One region of the Klebsiella terrigena genome, then DNA from elsewhere that is predicted to be linked to it. Evidence: predicted binding sites of a transcription regulator. Region 1 holds the regulator's gene; each other region holds the start of a gene.
What was found. The regulator LexA, encoded in region 1, represses DNA repair genes until DNA is damaged. The targets are predictions, from matches to a motif close to TNCTGTATGTACATACAGNA.
Positions count from the first base shown of each region.

Region 2: a site for LexA is predicted at 2,104-2,123, ahead of rmuC (DNA recombination protein RmuC). Genes of this name have one in related genera too.
Region 3: a site for LexA is predicted at 4,482-4,501, ahead of dinG (ATP-dependent DNA helicase DinG). Genes of this name have one in related genera too.

Region 1 covers NZ_CP050508.1:5,266,497-5,272,962, reverse strand. The annotation lists gene ubiC (chorismate lyase) at 1-97, shown strand, start outside; gene ubiA (4-hydroxybenzoate octaprenyltransferase) at 110-979, shown strand; gene plsB (glycerol-3-phosphate 1-O-acyltransferase PlsB) at 1,043-3,466, opposite strand; gene HCK03_RS24710 (diacylglycerol kinase) at 3,596-3,964, shown strand; gene lexA (transcriptional repressor LexA) at 4,227-4,835, shown strand; gene dinF (MATE family efflux transporter DinF) at 4,906-6,222, shown strand; gene HCK03_RS24695 (CsbD family protein) at 6,349-6,466, shown strand, end outside.
Region 2 covers NZ_CP050508.1:5,374,019-5,380,484, forward strand. The annotation lists gene ubiE (bifunctional demethylmenaquinone methyltransferase/2-methoxy-6-polyprenyl-1,4-benzoquinol methylase UbiE) at 1-538, opposite strand, end outside; gene rmuC (DNA recombination protein RmuC) at 609-2,057, opposite strand; gene udp (uridine phosphorylase) at 2,199-2,960, opposite strand; gene HCK03_RS25195 (dienelactone hydrolase family protein) at 3,228-4,043, shown strand; gene metE (5-methyltetrahydropteroyltriglutamate--homocysteine S-methyltransferase) at 4,147-6,411, opposite strand.
Region 3 covers NZ_CP050508.1:3,938,533-3,944,998, forward strand. The annotation lists gene HCK03_RS18535 (DksA/TraR family C4-type zinc finger protein) at 170-436, shown strand; gene ybiJ (DUF1471 family protein YbiJ) at 721-981, shown strand; gene ybiB (DNA-binding protein YbiB) at 1,230-2,198, opposite strand; gene dinG (ATP-dependent DNA helicase DinG) at 2,324-4,468, opposite strand; gene rhlE (ATP-dependent RNA helicase RhlE) at 4,676-6,058, opposite strand; gene cecR (transcriptional regulator CecR) at 6,316-6,466, shown strand, end outside.

The DNA.
Region 1 (6,466 bases):
CTATGCGGAGCTCTGGGGGCGTCGTTCCCGCCTTCGGCTGAGCGGTAAACCGCTGCTGCTGACAGAGCTGTTTCTGCCGGCATCGCCGCTGTATTAAGAGGAAGAGAAAATGGAGTGGAGTCTGACGCAGAATAAGCTGTTGGCGTTTCATCGCCTGATGCGTACTGACAAACCGATCGGCGCGCTGCTGCTGCTGTGGCCGACGCTGTGGGCGCTATGGGTAGCGACGCCAGGTATTCCGCCGCTGTGGATTCTGGCCGTTTTTGTCGCCGGAGTGTGGCTGATGCGCGCCGCCGGCTGCGTGGTCAACGACTATGCCGACCGTAAGTTTGACGGTCACGTTAAACGCACCGCGCGTCGCCCGCTGCCCAGCGGCGACGTGACGGAGAAAGAGGCCCGGGTGCTGTTTGCCGTGCTGGTGGTGCTCTCATTCCTGCTGGTGCTGACCCTCAATACCATGACCATTCTGCTGTCGGTGGCGGCGCTGGCGCTGGCGTGGGTCTATCCATTTATGAAACGCTACACCCACCTGCCGCAGGTGGTGCTCGGCGCGGCGTTTGGCTGGTCGATTCCGATGGCCTTCTCCGCGGTGAGCGAATCGCTGCCGCTGAGCTGCTGGCTGATGTTCCTCGCCAACATTCTGTGGGCGGTGGCCTACGATACCCAGTATGCGATGGTCGACCGGGACGATGACCTTAAAATTGGCATCAAATCAACGGCGATTTTGTTTGGTGAAAACGACCGCCTGATTATCGGCATGCTGCAGATCGCGGTGCTGGTATTGATGGGCGCGGTAGGCTGGCTGAACGGCCTGGGCTGGGAATACTACTGGTCGCTGTTTATCGCGGCGGGGCTGTTTTTCTGGCAGCAGAAGCTGATTTTCCGTCGTGAACGCGACGACTGCTTCAAAGCGTTTTTAAACAATAACTACGTTGGGCTGGTGCTGTTCCTCGGCCTGGCGATGGGCTACATGGCGTAGTTTCCCCAGTCTTCGTTATGACTCCCCGGCCTGCGATGCGCAGGCCGGGGCAGGTCTCAGGCGCTACGCTTCATCCTGCGCGGCGCTTTCAATCGTCAGACGCACATCCGAGGTAATCAGGTTCGCCAGCATCTGGTAAACCTTCAGCGTCTCTTCCGGCTCGGCGTCGCCGGTATCGCTAATGTAGCCTTCGTCACGCAGCGTCAGTACCAGAGTACTGAATACCGCCTTATCGAAGAACTCCGGCGCGTTGATACCGTGCAGAACCGACAGGCGCTGGGCCATCGTGCGACTCTCTTTCTCCAGCGAACTGCGGTTAATCGAAGGATTCGCGCTCAGCAGCCAGAAGGTGATGGCGTAGCGCTGGAGCGTTTCACGCGCGCCGGCGGCCAGCAGCTGCAGCAGGCGGGAGTGCGACGGGTTGATGCTTATCTCATCATCGCTCAGCACCAGCAGGCCCTGGCGCTGCATCTCAGCGGTCAGCGCATCGATAACGCTCGCCAGCTCCTCTTTTTCCCAGCGCAGGAACAGCTCGGCCTTCAGCAGCGGATAGAACATCTCGACGTGACGCAGCACCTCCGCGCGGGTGATCCGCCGATGCTGGGTCACAATCGCCGCCAGCAGCGAAGGCATCATCAGCATATGAGCGATGTTGTTGCGGTAGTAGGTCATCAGCACCGCCTGCTCGCGCGGCAGAATAATGATGTCGCCGATGGTGTCCTTCTCGACCTCGAACTTATTCATCTTCAGCGCGTGGTCAATCAGCTCGCTGGCGGAAGCCGCCGGCGTGGTCGCGTCCGGAGAGTAGGGCACGTTACGCAGCAGATCGAGATAGCACTCAAGCTGCTGGGTCAGCTGCTCGCGGGTCAGCGAACGCTGGCGCGATGCCAGCAGCGCGGTACAGCACAGGTTCATGGCGTTTGCCGCGCCGGCGTTGTTGATGCGGACCATCAGATCGGCGGCGATGCTGTTTACCGTCGGCGTCAGCCAGGACGGGCGAATGGCTTCGATAGGATCGATAGATTCGCGCCACTCCGGCACGTGCTGGTTGAGATAGGTCATCAGCGGCAGCGGTTCGCCGAAGTTAACGTACCCCTGGCCGAGGTTACGCAGCTTGCTCAGGCCGCGCAGCATCTGCGGCAGGCTCTCTTTCTCTTTCGTCGCGCCGCGCAGCTCTTTGGCGTAGGTTCCGACTTCCATCACGTGCTCGTAGCCGATGTAGATGGGAACCAGCGTGATTGGCCGGGTGCCGCCGCGCAGCATCGCCTGAATAGTCATCGACAGGGTGCCGGTTTTCGGGTCCAGCAGGCGCCCGGTACGGGAGCGTCCGCCCTCGACGAAGTACTCCACCGAGTAGCCACGGCTGAACAGCTCGCCAAGATATTCGCGGAATACCGTTGAGTAGAGCTTGTTGCCCTTAAACGTACGGCGAATAAAGAACGCGCCGCCGCGGCGGAAAATCGGCCCTGCTGGCCAGAAGTTGAGGTTGATGCCGGCGGCGATATGCGGCGGTACCAGCCCCTGGTGGTAGAGCACGTACGAGAGCAGCAGGTAGTCCATATGGCTACGGTGGCACGGAACGTAGACGATCTCGTGCCCTTCATGCGCCAGCTGCCGCACGCGCTCGGCGTTGTGAACGTTAATGCCCTGATACAGCCGGTTCCAGGTAAAGCCCAGCACGCGGTCGGTCAGGCGAATCATCTCGTAGGAGAAGTTGGCGGCGATCTCTTCCATCAGCGCGATGGCGTTTTGCTGCGCCTTCTCGTGGGAGATTTTCTTGCTGCGGGCTTCGTCTTCCACCGCACGGGCGATGGCTTTTGACGCCAGCAGCTTGTTGAACAGATCCTGACGAGCGGGCAGGCGCGGGCCGACGGCGGCCAGGCGCTGGCGGGCGAAGTGCATACGCGCCACGCGGGCCAGCTTCTGGGCGATGGTTTTGTCGGTTCCGTGCTCGGACGCCATTCGGCGTAGCGACACCGGCGGCGAGAAGCGCACGAAGCTGTCGCGGCCCAGCCACAGCACGGCGAAGAATTTCTGAATACCATTAAGCATGCGCAGCGGCGGATTGAGCTCGCCTTTTTCGCGCCCGGGCGCACGACCAAACATCACCGACACCGGCACCATTTGCACATCGAGGTCAGGGTGGTTGCGGTGCAGATCCAGGTAGTCGTGGAACAGCTTGATGGACTCTTCTTTCGGCGTGTAGTAGGTAAATACGCGCGGGCCGCCATGGATGAAGACGTAGCGGGGCAGCAGGGTGCCGTCGATTTCGAGCGGCTCGAGCGGATCGGCTAAATCGTGCTCCAGGCACTGCGCGCGCAGCGTCAGCAGGTCTGCCTTCGAGTTATAGGGCAGAACGTACATAATCGGACGCGAGGTATCCAGTCCTAATTCCTGAGCAGGCTCTGCGGGAATAGACTTGCTTTTTACCAGCAGCCGTAATGGTAAATTAAGTAATTTATAGTAAATTCGTTGCCAGCCGGACATAAACGATGTGAAGCCTCTGGTTAATCATGCAAATGCGCGGCAAGAATAACAGAAAGTGCGCAAAATTTCCGTCGCCACGCGGCAAACGCGTACACTCATTGACGTCATTTACATAAAAAGGTTCTTTTGATGGCCAATAATACCACCGGGTTAACCCGAATCATTAAAGCAGCAGGGTATTCCTGGAAAGGTTTTCGTGCGGCATGGATAAATGAGGCCGCCTTTCGTCAGGAAGGGATCGCCACCGTTATTGCCATTGCGATCGCCTGCTGGTTGGATGTTGACGCCGTGACGCGCGTGCTGCTGATAGGCTCGGTCCTGTTAGTGATGATAGTCGAAATTCTTAATAGCGCGATTGAGGCGGTGGTGGACCGGATTGGCTCCGAGCACCATGAGCTTTCCGGACGGGCGAAGGATATGGGCTCTGCGGCGGTCTTTCTGGCGATCGTCATCGCGCTGATCGTCTGGGTTACGCTGCTGTGGTCGCACTATCGCTAAGCGCCGCTAGCATCAGGCTATCGGGTTTGCCGTCCACCGCCCCGGTTTAGCGTCCGTGGGCCGGAGGCCGGCGAGCCTCCCTCCACGCGTTTTTTTGTCTCGCGTGGAGCCGCAGCGCCTCGCCACCATCCCCTCTGCGTTAACCGGCTCCGGCGGGCATCAAAACAAAAGAATCTCCTGATTTATGTGTGAAATTTGATTCCAAAATCACCGTTAGCTGTATATACTCACAGCATAACTGTATATACACCCAGGGGGCGGAATGAAAGCGTTAACGACCAGGCAGCAAGAGGTGTTTGATCTCATCAGGGATCATATCAGCCAGACGGGCATGCCGCCGACGCGTGCGGAAATTGCTCAGCGCTTGGGGTTCCGTTCCCCAAACGCGGCGGAAGAACATCTGAAAGCGCTGGCGCGTAAAGGCGCAATCGAGATCATTTCCGGTGCCTCCCGCGGTATTCGTCTGCTGACTGAAGAAGAGCCCGGCCTGCCGCTGATTGGCCGCGTCGCTGCCGGCGAGCCGCTGCTGGCGCAGCAGCACATCGAAGGCCACTTCCAGGTCGACCCGGCAATGTTCAAGCCGAGCGCGGACTTCCTGCTGCGCGTCAGCGGTATGTCGATGAAAGACATCGGTATTCTGGACGGCGATCTGCTGGCGGTACACAAAACGCAGGATGTGCGCAACGGGCAGGTTGTGGTCGCACGCATCGATGAAGAAGTGACGGTTAAACGCCTTAAAAAGCAGGGTAACGTCGTCGAACTTCTGCCGGAAAACAGCGAGTTTTCACCGATCGTGGTGAACCTACGCGAGCAAAGCTTTACCATTGAAGGTCTGGCCGTCGGCGTCATCCGCAACGGCGAGTGGCTGTAAGCGCCTTCTCTAACGCAGCATCGTCTGATGCATGATGCTGCGCTATCTCTCCTCGCTCAGGCTTTCCCCCATGTTTTTTAATGCTGCTGATAAGGCCCTGTGGCGCCTGGCGCTACCGATGATTTTCTCCAATATCACCGTCCCGCTGCTGGGCCTGGTGGATACTGCGGTCATCGGCCATCTTGATAGCCCGGTTTATCTGGGCGGCGTGGCGGTCGGCGCGACGGCGACCAGCTTCCTGTTCATGCTGCTGCTCTTTCTGCGAATGAGTACCACCGGCCTGACGGCGCAGGCGTTTGGCGCAAAGGATCCCGTTCGCCTGGCGCGCGCGCTGGTGCAGCCGCTTGGCCTGGCGCTGGCCGCCGGTCTGCTGATCGTTGTGTTTCGTATTCCGCTCATTAACCTCGCGCTGCATATCGTCGGCGGCAGCGAAGCGGTGCTGGAGCAGGCCCGGCGTTTCCTGGAGATCCGCTGGCTGAGCGCTCCGGCATCGTTAGCTAACCTGGTGCTGCTTGGCTGGCTGCTGGGCGTCCAGTATGCCCGCGCGCCGGTGATCCTGCTGATTGTCGGCAACCTGCTGAATATTGTCCTCGATCTGTGGCTGGTGATGGGTCTGCACATGAACGTGCAGGGCGCGGCGCTGGCGACGGTGAGCGCCGAATACGCCACCTTTATCATTGGTCTGCTGATGGTGAAACGCGTGCTGACGCTGCGCGGCGTGTCGTTCGCTATGCTCAAGGGCGCCTGGCGCGGCGACATCCGGCGGCTGCTGGCCCTCAACCGCGACATCATGCTGCGTTCGCTGCTGCTGCAGCTCTGCTTCGGGGCGGTGACCGTGTTCGGTGCGCGTCTGGGAGGCGATATCGTGGCGGTGAACGCCATTCTGATGACCATGCTAACCTTCACCGCCTATGCGCTGGATGGCTTTGCCTACGCCGTGGAGGCCCACTCCGGGCAGGCCTACGGCGCGCGCGACGGCAGCAAGCTGCTGGAGGTATGGCGGGCCGCCTGTCGACAGTCCGGCATGGTCGCGCTGGCGTTTGCGCTGATCTACAGCGTGGCGGGCGAGCAGATTATCGCTCTGCTGACCTCAATACCTTCGCTCCAGCAGCTCGCCGACCGCTATCTGTGGTGGCAGATGATTCTGCCGACGATCGGCGTCTGGTGCTATCTGCTGGACGGGATGTTTATCGGCGCGACGCGCGGCAGCGAAATGCGTAACAGCATGGCGGTGGCCGCCTTGGGCTTTGCCTTAACCCTGCTGACGCTGCCGGTGCTCGGTAACCACGGACTGTGGCTGGCGCTGGCGGTGTTCCTGGCGCTGCGGGGCCTGTCGCTGGCGCTGATCTGGCGGCGGCACTGGCAGCGTGGAACCTGGTTTTCATAACGTGTTTTGTCGTAAAGATGGTTAAAGATTCCGAATAATAAAATTAACTCAGAATTCTCATCTATAGTTAATCATACGTCCGGCACACAGCGGGCTGTTAACTCACCGAACGATGAGGATTGAATTATGAATAAAGACGAAATCGGCGGTAACTGGAAACAGTTAAAAGGTAAGGCCAAAGAGCAATGGGGCAAGCTTACCGACGATGATATGACCGTCATCGAGGGCAAGCGCGACCAGCTGG
Region 2 (6,466 bases), 110 kb from region 1:
TCAGCGGTTCAATAATCGGTTTTGAAAACTCCAGCACCAGCAGTCGTCCGCCCGGCTTCAGAACCCGGTACATGGAGCGCAGCGCTTTTTCTTTATCGGTGACGTTACGCAGGCCGAATGAAATAGTGATGCAGTCAAAGGTGTTATCGGCAAACGGCAGCGCTTCGGCATTGGCCTGAACGTACTCAACGTTGCCGACGATGCCGACGTTGCGCAGCTTTTCGCGGCCCATTTTCAGCATTGAATCGTTAATATCGGCGAGCATGACGCGGCCAGATTCACCGACCAGGCGGGAGAATTTTGCCGTCAGGTCGCCGGTGCCGCCGGCCAGATCCAGCACGGTCTGCCCGCGACGCACGCCGCTACAATCGATGGTGAAACGCTTCCACAAACGATGAATACCAAACGACATCAAATCGTTCATCACATCATATTTCGCGGCCACAGAATGGAATACATGCGCAACCATGTCCGCCTTCTGCTCTTTGGCAACCGTCTGAAAGCCAAAGTGCGTCGTTTCTTGTGAATCCTCAACCATCTCAATGCCTGCTTGCTTATCAAGAAAATGTTCGCCGAGTGTAACAGATTTAGCGCATTTCCCATACGGTTCAACGCGGCTGAGAACCCTCGCCCGACATCGATGCAGCGGAAGGTTCGGATGAAAAACCGTTACTTTCCGATGGGTTATCATCGTCGTCCAGCCGGTATTCGTCGTCCTGGGCGGTTGCCTGTTCGACTAAGTCCGGATTAATCCCGCGCTTAACCTCCACCCCGAGGCCGCGAAAGGCTTCAGCCTGCACCAGCAGGTTGCCGCGACCGGAGGCCAGCTTTTTCATCGCCTGGCGGTAATTATCCTGCGCTTTGTCGAGGCTCTGGCCTATTGCGGACATGTCATCGACGAACAGCCGCATCTTGTCGTACAGGCGGCCCGCGCGTTCGGCAATTTTCTGCGCATTGCGGCTCTGATGCTCATAGCGCCAGAGGTTGGCTATCGTGCGTAACGCAACCAGCAGCGTGGTGGGGCTGACCAGCATAATATTGTGCTGCAGCGCTTCGCTGATAAGCTCTGGCTGGCGGTCTATCGCCAGCAGAAATGCGGGCTCAACGGGGATAAACATCAGGACGTAGTCGAGCGATCGCAGCCCCGGCAGCTGCTGATAGTCTTTCCTGCCAAGCAGGCGGATATGGCTGCGCACCGAGGCAATGTGCTCCTGCAGCGCCGCCTCGCGGGCGTAATCATCTTCAGCGTTGAAGTAACGCTCATAGGCCACCAGCGTCATTTTGGCATCAATGACCACGTCTTTTCCCTGCGGCAAACGGACGATCACGTCCGGCTGCATCCGCGAGCGGTTTTCCGTTTCAATGCTGACCTGGGTCTGGTATTCGTAGCCTTCCCGCAGCCCGGAAGCCTCCAGCACGCGGGTTAAAACCACTTCCCCCCAGTTGCCCTGGGTTTTGTTATCGCCCTTAAGCGCGCGGGTCAGGTTCAGGGCTTCCTGCGCCATCCGGGTATTCAGCTGCTGCAGATTGCGGATTTCATGGGCCAGCGTGTGGCGCTCTCGCGCCTCCTGGCCGAAGCTGTCCTGTACCTGGCGACGAAAGCCGTCCAGCTGTTCACGCAGCGGCGTCAGCAGGCCGTGCAGGCTTTGTCGATTCTGCTCATCAACCCGGCGGTTGCTGTGCTCGAAAATGCGGTTCGCCAGATTTTCAAACTGCTCGCTGAGGCGCTGTTCGCTGTTCACCATCTGGCGAACTTTCTCTTCCGCATTTAGCCGGGTGGATTCGAGGCGGGTGGTGACTTCACGGAGGTCAGCCTCCAGCGAGCTATTGATATCGCGCAGGCTGCGCAGCTCATTATTCAGCAGCTCGCACTCATCGCGCCAGTGGGCCGCCTGCACCAGCTGCTGGCGGGCCGAGCTCAGCTCAATATCCAGCTCGCGCCGCTCTTCGATGAGGTCGGCACGCGTTTGATCGGCAGCGGCCTTCGTCGCCAGCCAGCCGACGACCAGCCCTACGACCAGCGCCGCGATGGCACTTATAATAATTGAGATATCCACAACGCCCCCTGCTACTGCAACCGCCTACGGCACAAAAATAGAATTGTGCTGTACAAACGTCCAGTTTAAAAGGAATTTCCTGCGAGGCGCAGCGCAAAAAAGAGAGGCCGGGCGAGCCGGCCTTCACGATAAGGGGAGGAACTACAGCAGACGGCGGGCCGCTTCAACGACAATTTTCACCGCATGGCTTTCGGTTTGCTTCATGGTTTCGGCGTTAGGAATTTCCTGCTGGGTACGGTTAACGATAACCCCGGCAACCATCCCGGCGCGCAGGCCCTGGCTGGAGCACATGGTCAGCAGCGTGGCGGATTCCATTTCGTAGTTCATGACGCCCATCGCCTGCCACTCTGCCATCGAGCCTTTAAAACGGCTCACCACGCGACCGGAAACGGTGTCATAGCGCTCCTGGCCCGGATAGAAGGTGTCGGAAGAGGCGGTCACGCCAATATGGGTCGTTGCGCCGATTGATTTAGCCGCTTCCACCAGCGCGGTGGTGCAGGCAAAGTCAGCGACGGCCGGATATTCCATTGGCGCAAAGTGCAGGCTCGCGCCGTCAAGGCGCACGGATGCCGTGGTCACCAGCACGTCGCCAACGTTGATATTCGGCTGGATGGCGCCAGTGGTGCCGATACGCAGGAAGGTATTGATTCCCAGCTGAGCCAGTTCTTCAACGGCAATCGACGTCGACGGACCGCCGATACCGGTAGAGCATACGATCACCGGTTTGCCGTCAAGCTCGGCGCGCCAGGAGGTAAATTCGCGGTGCGATGCCAGCTTGACCGGCTTATCCATCAGCGCGGCGATCTTTTCCACACGCTCCGGATCGCCAGGGACGATAGCCAGCGTAGCCCCTTGTAAATCGTTTTTGGTGAGGCCGAGATGAAAAACATCAGACTTAGACATAAAAAACTCCTCTGTGGGTCGAATTATCAGCAGAAGCAAAACGGTACTTTACAGAAGCCATCCGCTTAATTTTGTGACACCAATCACCATGAATGAAAATCATTGCAACAATATTCCATTAAATAGTGAGTTACGTCACATTAACAAGTTATATTCACCGTGCCTGAACAAAAGATAGCCTGTTTCGGGCACTGTGATTTGTTAACGTCCGGTCTTAAGAGTCTATAGTTATCGATGCGCTAATAAATTAAGGGTACGGAGAATACCATGACCACAACCAAGCAACCCGGCTTTGCACCTGCAGCCACCCCGCACGCTTCTACCGCCGTTTATACGCCGGAAGAGAGCATTACCGCTGGAGAAACCTCGATCCCCTCTCAGGGCGAGAACATGCCGGCGTACCATGCCCGGCCGAAAAATAGCGATGGCCCGCTTCCGGTGGTGATCGTGGTGCAGGAAATTTTCGGCGTCCATGAGCACATCCGCGACGTCTGCCGTCGTCTGGCGCTGGAAGGCTATCTGGCGATCGCCCCAGAGCTGTACTTTCGCCAGGGCGATCCGAACGAGTACACCGATATCCCGACGCTATTCCAGGAGCTGGTCAGCAAAGTCCCGGACTCGCAGGTGCTGGCAGACCTTGATCATGTCGCCAGCTGGGCGGGACGTCACGGGGGCGATGCTCATCGCCTGCTGATCACCGGTTTCTGCTGGGGTGGACGCATTACCTGGCTCTATGCCGCGCATAACCCGCAGCTGAAGGCCGCCGTCGCCTGGTACGGCAAGCTGGTCGGGCAGAAAACGCTGAACTCCGCGAAGCATCCGGTGGACGTCGCCGTCGATCTTAACGCCCCGGTGCTGGGACTTTACGGCGCGAAGGATGACAGCATCCCGCAGGATACGGTAGAAACCATGCGCCAGGCGCTGCGCGCCGCCAACGCGACGGCAGAGATCGTGGTCTACCCGCAGGCCGGCCACGCGTTTAATGCCGACTATCGTGCCAGCTACCATGAAGAGTCGGCGCAGGACGGCTGGCAGCGCATGCTGGCGTGGTTTGCTCAGTATGGCGGAGGAAAGAAGGCTTAAATTTGCGCTCCCGATGAATATAAAAGAGGAGGCATCCGCCTCCTCTTTTTATTACCGCACGATCAATTTCTGCGTTACCGCTGATTTTTACCGCGGCGGCTCTTTATGCGGATTCACGCAGGTTCTGCGCGGCTTTGACCATGTTCGCCAGCGCCGCACGGGTTTCCGGCCAGCCGCGAGTTTTCAGTCCGCAGTCAGGGTTAACCCACAGACGCTCCGCCGGGATGCGCTGAGCGGCCTTCTCCAGCAGGGCTTCAATCCACTCCACGCTCGGGACGTTAGGTGAGTGGATGTCATACACGCCCGGGCCGATTTCGTTCGGATATTCGAACTCCTCGAACGACTCCAGCAGCTCCATGTCGGAACGCGAGGTCTCAATGGTAATCACGTCCGCATCCAGCGCGGCGATAGAATCCATGATGTCATTGAACTCGCAGTAACACATATGGGTATGGATCTGGGTATCATCCTGCGCCACGGCGGCGTTGATACGGAAGGCTTCCACGCCCCACTGCAGGTATGCATCCCAGTCGCTCCGCTTCAGGGGCAGGCCTTCTCGCAGCGCCGGTTCATCAATCTGGATAATGCCGATACCGGCCGCTTCCAGATCCGCCACTTCGTCACGCAGCGCCAGCGCAATCTGCTTCGCGATGGTTTCGCGGCTGACGTCTTCGCGCGGGAATGACCAGCACAGGATCGTCACCGGACCGGTGAGCATGCCTTTCACCGGTTTGTCGGTAAGAGACTGCGCGTATTTCGCCCACTCAACGGTGATAGCTTCCGGGCGGCTGACGTCGCCGATCACCACCGGTGGCTTGACGCAGCGCGAACCGTAGCTCTGCACCCAGCCGTTTTGCGTAAAGATAAAGCCGTCGAGGTGCTCACCGAAATACTCCACCATGTCGTTACGCTCGGCTTCACCGTGCACCAGCACGTCGAGACCTAAACGCTCCTGCTCAACGATCGCCTGCTTAATATGCTCCGCGATGCCGGTACGGTAGTTATTAGCGTCGAGATTGCCTTTCTTGAAGTCCAGGCGCAGGCCGCGAATTTCGGTGGTCTGCGGGAAAGAGCCGATGGTCGTGGTCGGCCACGCCGGCAGGTTAAAGCGGCTGCGCTGGGCCTGGGCACGCTCTGCGTACGGGCTGTTGCGCTGGCTGTCCCGGGCGGTAATGGCCGCCAGACGCTTTTCCACCGCGGCGTTGTGTACGCGAGTTGAGTGACGGCGGGCCTGAATCGGCGCGCTCCACGCCTCAATGGCGGCGGTATCGCCGCTGTTCAGCGCATCGCGCAGCAGCGCCAGCTCGGCGCATTTTTGCAGGGCGAAGGCAAACCAGCTTTTCACCTCCGCATCCAGGCGGGTTTCCACGCTCAGGTCGATCGGGCTGTGCAGCAGGGAGCAGGAGGAGGCGACCCACAGCTGACGTTTGCCGACGATCTCTTTAATTTGCGCATATTTCTCGGTGAGATCCGCACGCCAGACGTTACGACCGTTGACCAGGCCCGCGGAGAGCAGCCAGTCTGACGGCAGGCGCGCGTGCAGCCCGGCAACATCATCTTTACCGTGAACCAGGTCAACGTGCAGACCCTGCACCGGCAGCGCGGTGATGACGTCGAGGTTGGCGCTAACCCCTTCAAAATAGATGGTCAGCAGCAGCTTAACCTGGCCCTGCAGCGCGTCGTATGCCGGCTTGAAGGCATCCAGCCACGCCTGCGGCAGCTCCAGCACCAGCGCCGGCTCATCAATCTGCACCCACTCAACGCCGCGTTTTGCCAGCTCAGCCAGCACCTGCTGATAGACCGGCAGAATGTCATTCAGCAGCGCCAGGCGATCGAACTGCTCGCCCTTCACTTTACCCAGCCACAGATAAGTAACCGGGCCAAGCAGCACGGGCTTCACCTTATGGCCCAGCGCCAGCGCTTCGTCAACTTCGTCCAGCAGCTGGGTCCAGGTCAGTTTGAACGCCTGACCTTTCACAAACTCCGGCACCATGTAGTGATAGTTGGTGTTAAACCATTTGGTCATTTCCGCCGCTGCCGCCGGCTCACCGGTCGGCGCGCGGCCGCGGCCAATGCGGAACAGCGTATCGATATCGACGGAGCCGTCTTTGTTCTGATGACGAGCCGGCACGTTGCCCAGAAGCAGGCTGGTAGTCAGAACATGGTCGTACCAGGCGAAATCGCCCACCGGCAGCAGATCGATACCCGCCTGCTTTTGCTGATCCCAGTGGCGAGCGCGCAGCTCACGGCCCACTGCCAGCAGCTCGTCACGGGTTGCGTTACCCGCCCAGTAGCTCTCTTGCGCTTTTTTCAGCTCGCGGCGAAGACCAACGCGAGGGAAACCGAGAGTGTGATTGATAATTGTCATTTTTTGAGCCTCATGATGTGCCAATCCTAAGGATTTTAAATTCAGAGAAGGCGGC
Region 3 (6,466 bases), 1.3 Mb from region 1:
CCCATCTTATCTATACTCTTCTTATTTCCGGCGGCCGTCGCGCTGATAAAGCGCGCTCACGCCGCGCCGTTTTCCGCGTTCCGGGAAAGCGCGGCTCCCGCCGCCAGGCGGCAGAGTGAACGATTTTGACTCTTTGTTAATTGATACAGCATCAGATGGGAGGTACATCATGGCATCAGGCTGGGCAAATGATGACGCGGTGCAGCAGCAGATCGACAGCACGATTGACGATGCGGTCGCGCGGGCGCGAAGCGAGCTACCGGGCGGCGAGAGCCACAAATTTTGTGATGAATGTGGGGAGCCCATTCCTGAGGCCCGACGCAGGGCCATTGCCGGGGTCAGGTACTGCGTGAAATGCCAACAGGATAAAGACTTACATAACAATACATTTTCAGGATATAATCGTCGTGGTTCCAAGGATAGCCAGCTACGCTGACCTTCCTTTACCGTTCATTACCGCAGATCGCATTATCTTTTCGCGCACGTTTTTTGGCGAATAAAGTAGCAAAATGTGCCCTAAAAGCCCGCAGCACTTTTCTGCCAAAGCCGACACCCTGTCGCTGATAAATAATTTATTAATAATCAATAAATTAATAATCATTCAAAAAATTCGATGAAGACTGTTAATTTCCTTCGATTTTATATCTCGCAAAAAACGTGATACTTATCACATCGACGGAACATCGTCACCCTAACAGAACAACCTGCGAGAGATTAACTATGAAAACCATCAAATATGCTGCCGCTGCTATCGCCCTGTCCGCTCTGTCCTTTGGTGCTTTCGCCGCTCAGTCGGTCACCCCAGCTCAGGCAGAGAGCATGAACAAAATCGGCGTCGTTTCTGCTGAAGGCGCAACGACTCTGGATGGCCTGGAGGCCAAACTGGCTGCTAAAGCGGATGCCGCTGGTGCAACTGGTTACAGCATCACCTCCGCTAACACCAACAACAAAGTTAGCGGTACCGCGGTTATCTATAAATAATCGCCGCCCGACCCTGTAGTGCCACTGTATTACCCCTGAAATACCCTTTAATACCCTTGTTTTGCCCGTCCGTGCCACCGGACGGGCTTTTTTTTGGTTTTTTTCTGGGCCGAGTGATGCATTCAGGCGGTGGTTTTGCAAAGCCTTATCGCGTGATTGACTTCTGTCTATGCTCGCACAGAGGGAATGTTCCGTTCACTATGCCCTCCGCGCTCCTTGATGCTCCCGCAGCGTTGAGCGTCCGCGCGCTACCAGCGCTCCGCAACCTTAGCCAGCCCCGCCTCCAGGGACGCCACCTCTCCGGTCGCCAGCAGGCAGCACGCCAGCTGGATCCGCAGCGGCTGCGGCAGCGGCTCAAGGCCCGCCGCGCAGCGCTCGGTCCAGCGCGCGGTCACCGCAGGATCTTTTGACTCAGGCAGCGCTGGGGCCTGCGCCGGTGTATCATTCTGCCGCTCGTACAGCGCTCGCGTTCCGCTCCCGTCAATCAGGCTAATTTGCGGACAGCGCTGAGGGTTGGCATACACCTCGCCTTCGGTACCGTGCATCAGCAGCGCGCGACCGCCGGTTTCGGTAAAGAATTTTGCCACCTTGCCGATGTATTCCGGATGCGACACGCTCGACAATCGCAGGGCCGCGTCTTCGGCAAACGGCGTCGCCAGCTTAGCCAGCGTATGCGCGCTGTTGCGAACGCCCAGCCGCCAGCGCAGAGCCAGCTGCTTCTCCAGCGGCGGACAGAGGGCACCAACCGGGATATAGACCGGCTCGTGGCCGTCCAGACGCGCCTGGGCCTGGCCGGCCTGCTGCGTAATCGGGATCCCCATCAGCTCAAAAATCGTCTCCGTCAGCACCCGGGTTGGATCGTGGCTGACGCCGTGCACCAGCACCGGGAAGCCGAGCTTATGCAGCAGGACGGCTAGCAGCGGCGTCAGGTTAGCCTGCTTACGCGCGCCGTTGTAGCTGGGGATCACAATCGGCATCGGCCGCGCTACCGGCGGCGTCAGGCGCAGCGTTTGCTGCTGCATCGCCTCATAGAAGCCCCTCATCTCCGCTTCGCCTTCACCCTTAATGCGCAGGGCAATCAGGATCGCCCCCAGCTCCAGCTCGGCAACTTCACCGTTGAGCATCCGCACGTACAGCGCGCGGGCGGTCTCCACATCCAGGTCGCGGGCGTGATTTTTCCCCCGCCCGACTTCTTTAACGATCTTGGTGTAATCCATCGAAGATTCCTCTTATCCGCCCTGCTTCACGCGATAAACGGCTTGCCGCAGTACCCTTGCAGCTGCCCTTTACCGATGCGCGAAGGAGGTCGAGTCCGTGCTGCTCACATTGCCGACCTGCGCCGCTAGCGACGTTTGCGACGCGTCTGTTTGGTTTTGCTTTTTACTACAACCTCCGGGACGGCAGGCTGCTCTATCGGAAATACGGGTAATGCATTCAGTAAACGCTTGCCGTAATTTTTGGTCAACAAACGCTTATCGTAAATCACCACCTCCCCCCAGCAGCTGTGGCTGCGGATCAGACGGCCGACCTGCTGAATCAGGTTAAAGGAGGCGCTCGGCAGGCTTTGTACCTCGAAGGGGTAGCGGTTCAGGCTTTTAAGCCACTCGCCTTCGGTGATCACCACCGGGCTGTCTATCGGCGGGAAGGCAATTTTGTGGATATGGACCTGGCTCAGCAGCTCGCCCTTGAGGTCCAGCCCCTCGGCAAACGACTGCAGCCCGACCAGCACGCTACGCTCGCCGCTCTCGACCTTTTTACGGTGCAGTTCCACCAGCCGGTAGCGGGGCTTATCGCCCTGCACCAGCAGCATCAGGCGCAGATCGGTGACGTGCTCGAGAAAGCGCTGCATCGCCCGCCCGCTGGCAAACAGCACCAGCATCCCGAGGTGCTTTTTACTCTCGACGTGCTCGCGAAAGCAGGCCGCCATTTCGGCAATATGCTGCTCTTCGTTGTCGATGACCGGCTCATAGTGCATCTGCGGGATGATAATTTTTCCCTGCTCAACGTGGTTGAAGGGCGAATCCAGGGCGACGAAGCGATCTCCGGCCTTCTCCTTAAGGCCGCTCATCTCCTGCAGGCGAGAAAAGCTGTTCAGCGAACGCAGGGTGGCGGAAGTGACGACAATATGCGGCACACTGCGCCACAGCAGCCGTTCCAGCTGTTCGCTAACGCGAATCCCGACGCAGTGGAACCAGATATGCGCCTGGCCGTCGCGCAGATCGCGGGAGGCCCACTTAGTGACCGGCGCGCCGGATGACTGCGCCAGCGACGCCAGCCGCCACAGCTTGCTTTGGCTTTCAAACATGCCCAGCGCGCGGTTCATTTGCAGCAGCACTCGGTGCAGGCGGACCACGTCATGGCTGCCGGTTTTTTCGCTGAGATCGTTAAGAAACAGCTCCGCCAGGCCACGCAGCGTCTCGGTCAGCTTGGCCAGCCGCTGGCAGATATCCATCACCTCCTGCGGCAGCTCCCCCATCGGGAAGCGGTGCTCGGCTTCCTGACCGGCAGGCATATACAGATTCAAAATGTTATTCAGCGAGGAGATGAGCTCGGACAGCTCCTCGCAGTGGGCGTTCAGCCGCTCGGGGTTTGCCAGCGGCGGCGTCGTTTTGGGCCGAAACTGCTCCATGCAGGTCGCCACCAGGCGGGTGAAAAGATCGAGCTGTAGCCGATACCAGGGGGCGGTAATTTCAGCGCTCATCTCCAGCGCATCCCGGGCGACATCGGGCAGATGGTGGCCCTCATCGAGCACCAGCAGCAGGTTTTTCGGCTCCGGCAGCACCGCTTCGCTCTCCATCGCCGCCATCACCAGCGCGTGGTTTGCCACCACCACTTCGGCTTCCTGAATCTCACGCCGGGCGACGAAGAACGGGCATTCGCGATAGTAGTGGCAGTTGCGGTTCAGGCAGCTTGCCTTATCGGTGCTCAGACGGCCCCAGAGCGCGTCATCGATGGCCTTGTCGCTGTGATCGCGCAGGCCGTCCCATTTATAGCTATCAAGATCGCTCTTCAGCGTGGCGCACAGCTTCTGCTCCGCCTGGTTATTCGGCGTGAGATCGTCGTCAAGAAACGCGAGCAGGTCCTGCTGCGTTGGCTCGGTGCTGGCCATCGCGTTGAGGTTGCGCGGACAAACGTAGCGCCCGCGGCCAAAGGCGGCGGTGAAGCGCAGGTCGGGAATAATTTTACGCAGCAGCGGCAGGTCTTTGCTGAAGATCTGGTCCTGCAGGGCAACGTTGGCGGTGCTGACCACCAGCGTTTTTTGCTCTTCGCGGGCGATGGCAATACCGGGGATCAGGTACGACAGGGTTTTCCCGACGCCGGTCGGCGCCTCGATCGCCAGGTGCCTTCCCTCTTCCCCGGCGAGCGTTTTCGCGACGTCAGCAATCATCTGCCGCTGCGGGGTGCGGGGAATAAAGTCCGGAATCTGTTCCTGGAGCGCCTTATACCAGGCGGCGATTTGCGTTTTTAGCGCAGTGGTCAAAGCCATGAGAAAACCTGAATACTGTATAAACAGCCACTATTGTGACACTTTTTGCCTGGCTGGAGGAATTTCTTTCTGAACAAACGGGGATCGTGCTCGAGGTTTAGCATCAGGCGGGGGAGTTCCGGGCAGGGAGACCCGCCCGGAGAGGCAAACCTGTACCCTCGGGCAGCGTCGGGCTGCCGCGGGGATAGCGGGTTTGCGGAAGTGCGGTTACTCAGCGGCCGCTGGCTTGCGCGAGCGACGACGCTGCGGTTTGCCGTCCTGAGTACGCGCTTTCGGCGCATCACCCTCGCTGCGGCGCGGTGAAGACTGCTGACCACGACCCTGGCTCTGACCGGCGCGACCCTGACTCTGGCCGCCGCGTCCCTGTCCCTGACCGCGACCACCGCCGCCGCCGCCGCCGCCGCCGCTGCGCTGCTGACGACCGTTTTGAATCGGCTCCGCTCTGATGGACGGATCCGGCTCATAGCCGGCAACGCTAATGCGTGGGATCTCTTTTTTCAGCAGGCGTTCGATATCGTGCAGCAGCTTATGCTCATCAACGCAGACCAGCGACAGCGCTTCGCCGGTAGCGGCGGCGCGGCCGGTACGGCCAATACGGTGGACATAATCTTCCGGCACGTTCGGCAGCTCGTAGTTCACCACGTGCGGTAGCTCTTCGATATCCAGGCCGCGCGCGGCGATATCGGTCGCCACCAGCACGCGAATGCCGCCGGATTTAAAATCAGCTAATGCGCGGGTACGCGCGCCCTGGCTTTTGTTGCCATGGATGGCGGCGCTGCGAATGCCGTCTTTGTTCAGCTGTTCCGCCAGGTGGTTGGCGCCATGCTTGGTACGGGTAAAGACCAGCACCTGCTGCCAGTTGCCTTCGCCGATCATCTGCGACAGCAGCTCGCGCTTGCGCTTCTTATCAACGAAATGCACGTACTGGCTCACCTGCTCGGAGGCCGTGTTGCGACGGGCGACTTCGATTTCCAGCGGGTTATGCAGCAGCTTTTCCGCCAGCGATTTAATCTCGTCGGAGAAGGTTGCCGAGAACAGCAGGTTCTGGCGCTTCGCCGGCAGCTTCGACAGCACGCGGCGAATATCATGGATAAAGCCCATGTCCAGCATCCGGTCGGCTTCATCCAGCACCAGCACTTCAACCTTATCCAGGCTGACGGCGTTCTGGTGTTCCAGATCCAGCAGGCGACCCGGCGTTGCCACCAGGATATCGACGCCGCTGCGCAGTTTCATCATCTGCGGGTTAATGCTCACGCCACCGAATACCACCAGCGAGCGAACGTTCAGATACTTGCTGTAATCACGAACGTTTTCGCCAATCTGAGCGGCCAGCTCACGCGTAGGGGTGAGGATCAGCGCGCGCACCGGGCGACGGCCCTTCGCGTGCGGCTCTTGCTGGATCAGATGCTGAAGCAGCGGCAGGGTAAAGCCCGCCGTTTTGCCGGTGCCGGTCTGGGCGCTGGCCATCAGATCGCGCCCCTGCAACACCGCAGGGATAGCCTGCTGCTGAATGGGGGTTGGCTCAACATAACCCTGTTCGGCTACGGCACGCAGGATTTCAGGATTAAGGCCAAGGGAATCAAAAGACATAACAACTCCAAACCGCCCCGGCCTTTTAGAGGCGTAGTTTTCGGGGAGATTATTGCGAAAGAGATGGCAAAAACCACAATGCCATGAAGGGGCGCAGTCTAGCAGGTTTTGTGACGTATCGCATAAAAATCCCCTCGGGGTTTTTATGCGAAATCAAGCTCCTCTATTTGGCGATAAATAGAGTATTCACCATTCTGGACAGTTCCGCGAATTGGTCATACTCTTAATCAATCGATTGATTAATTTTTTCAGGTGCGATGAATACTACTCCCGCGACCAGCAAAGGCGAACAGGCAAAAAGCCAGTTGATTAGCGCAGCCATCGCCCAGTTTGGCGAATATGGCCTGCATGCCACCACCCGCGACATTGCCGCCCAGGCAGGGCAAAACATCGCCGCAATCCCCTACT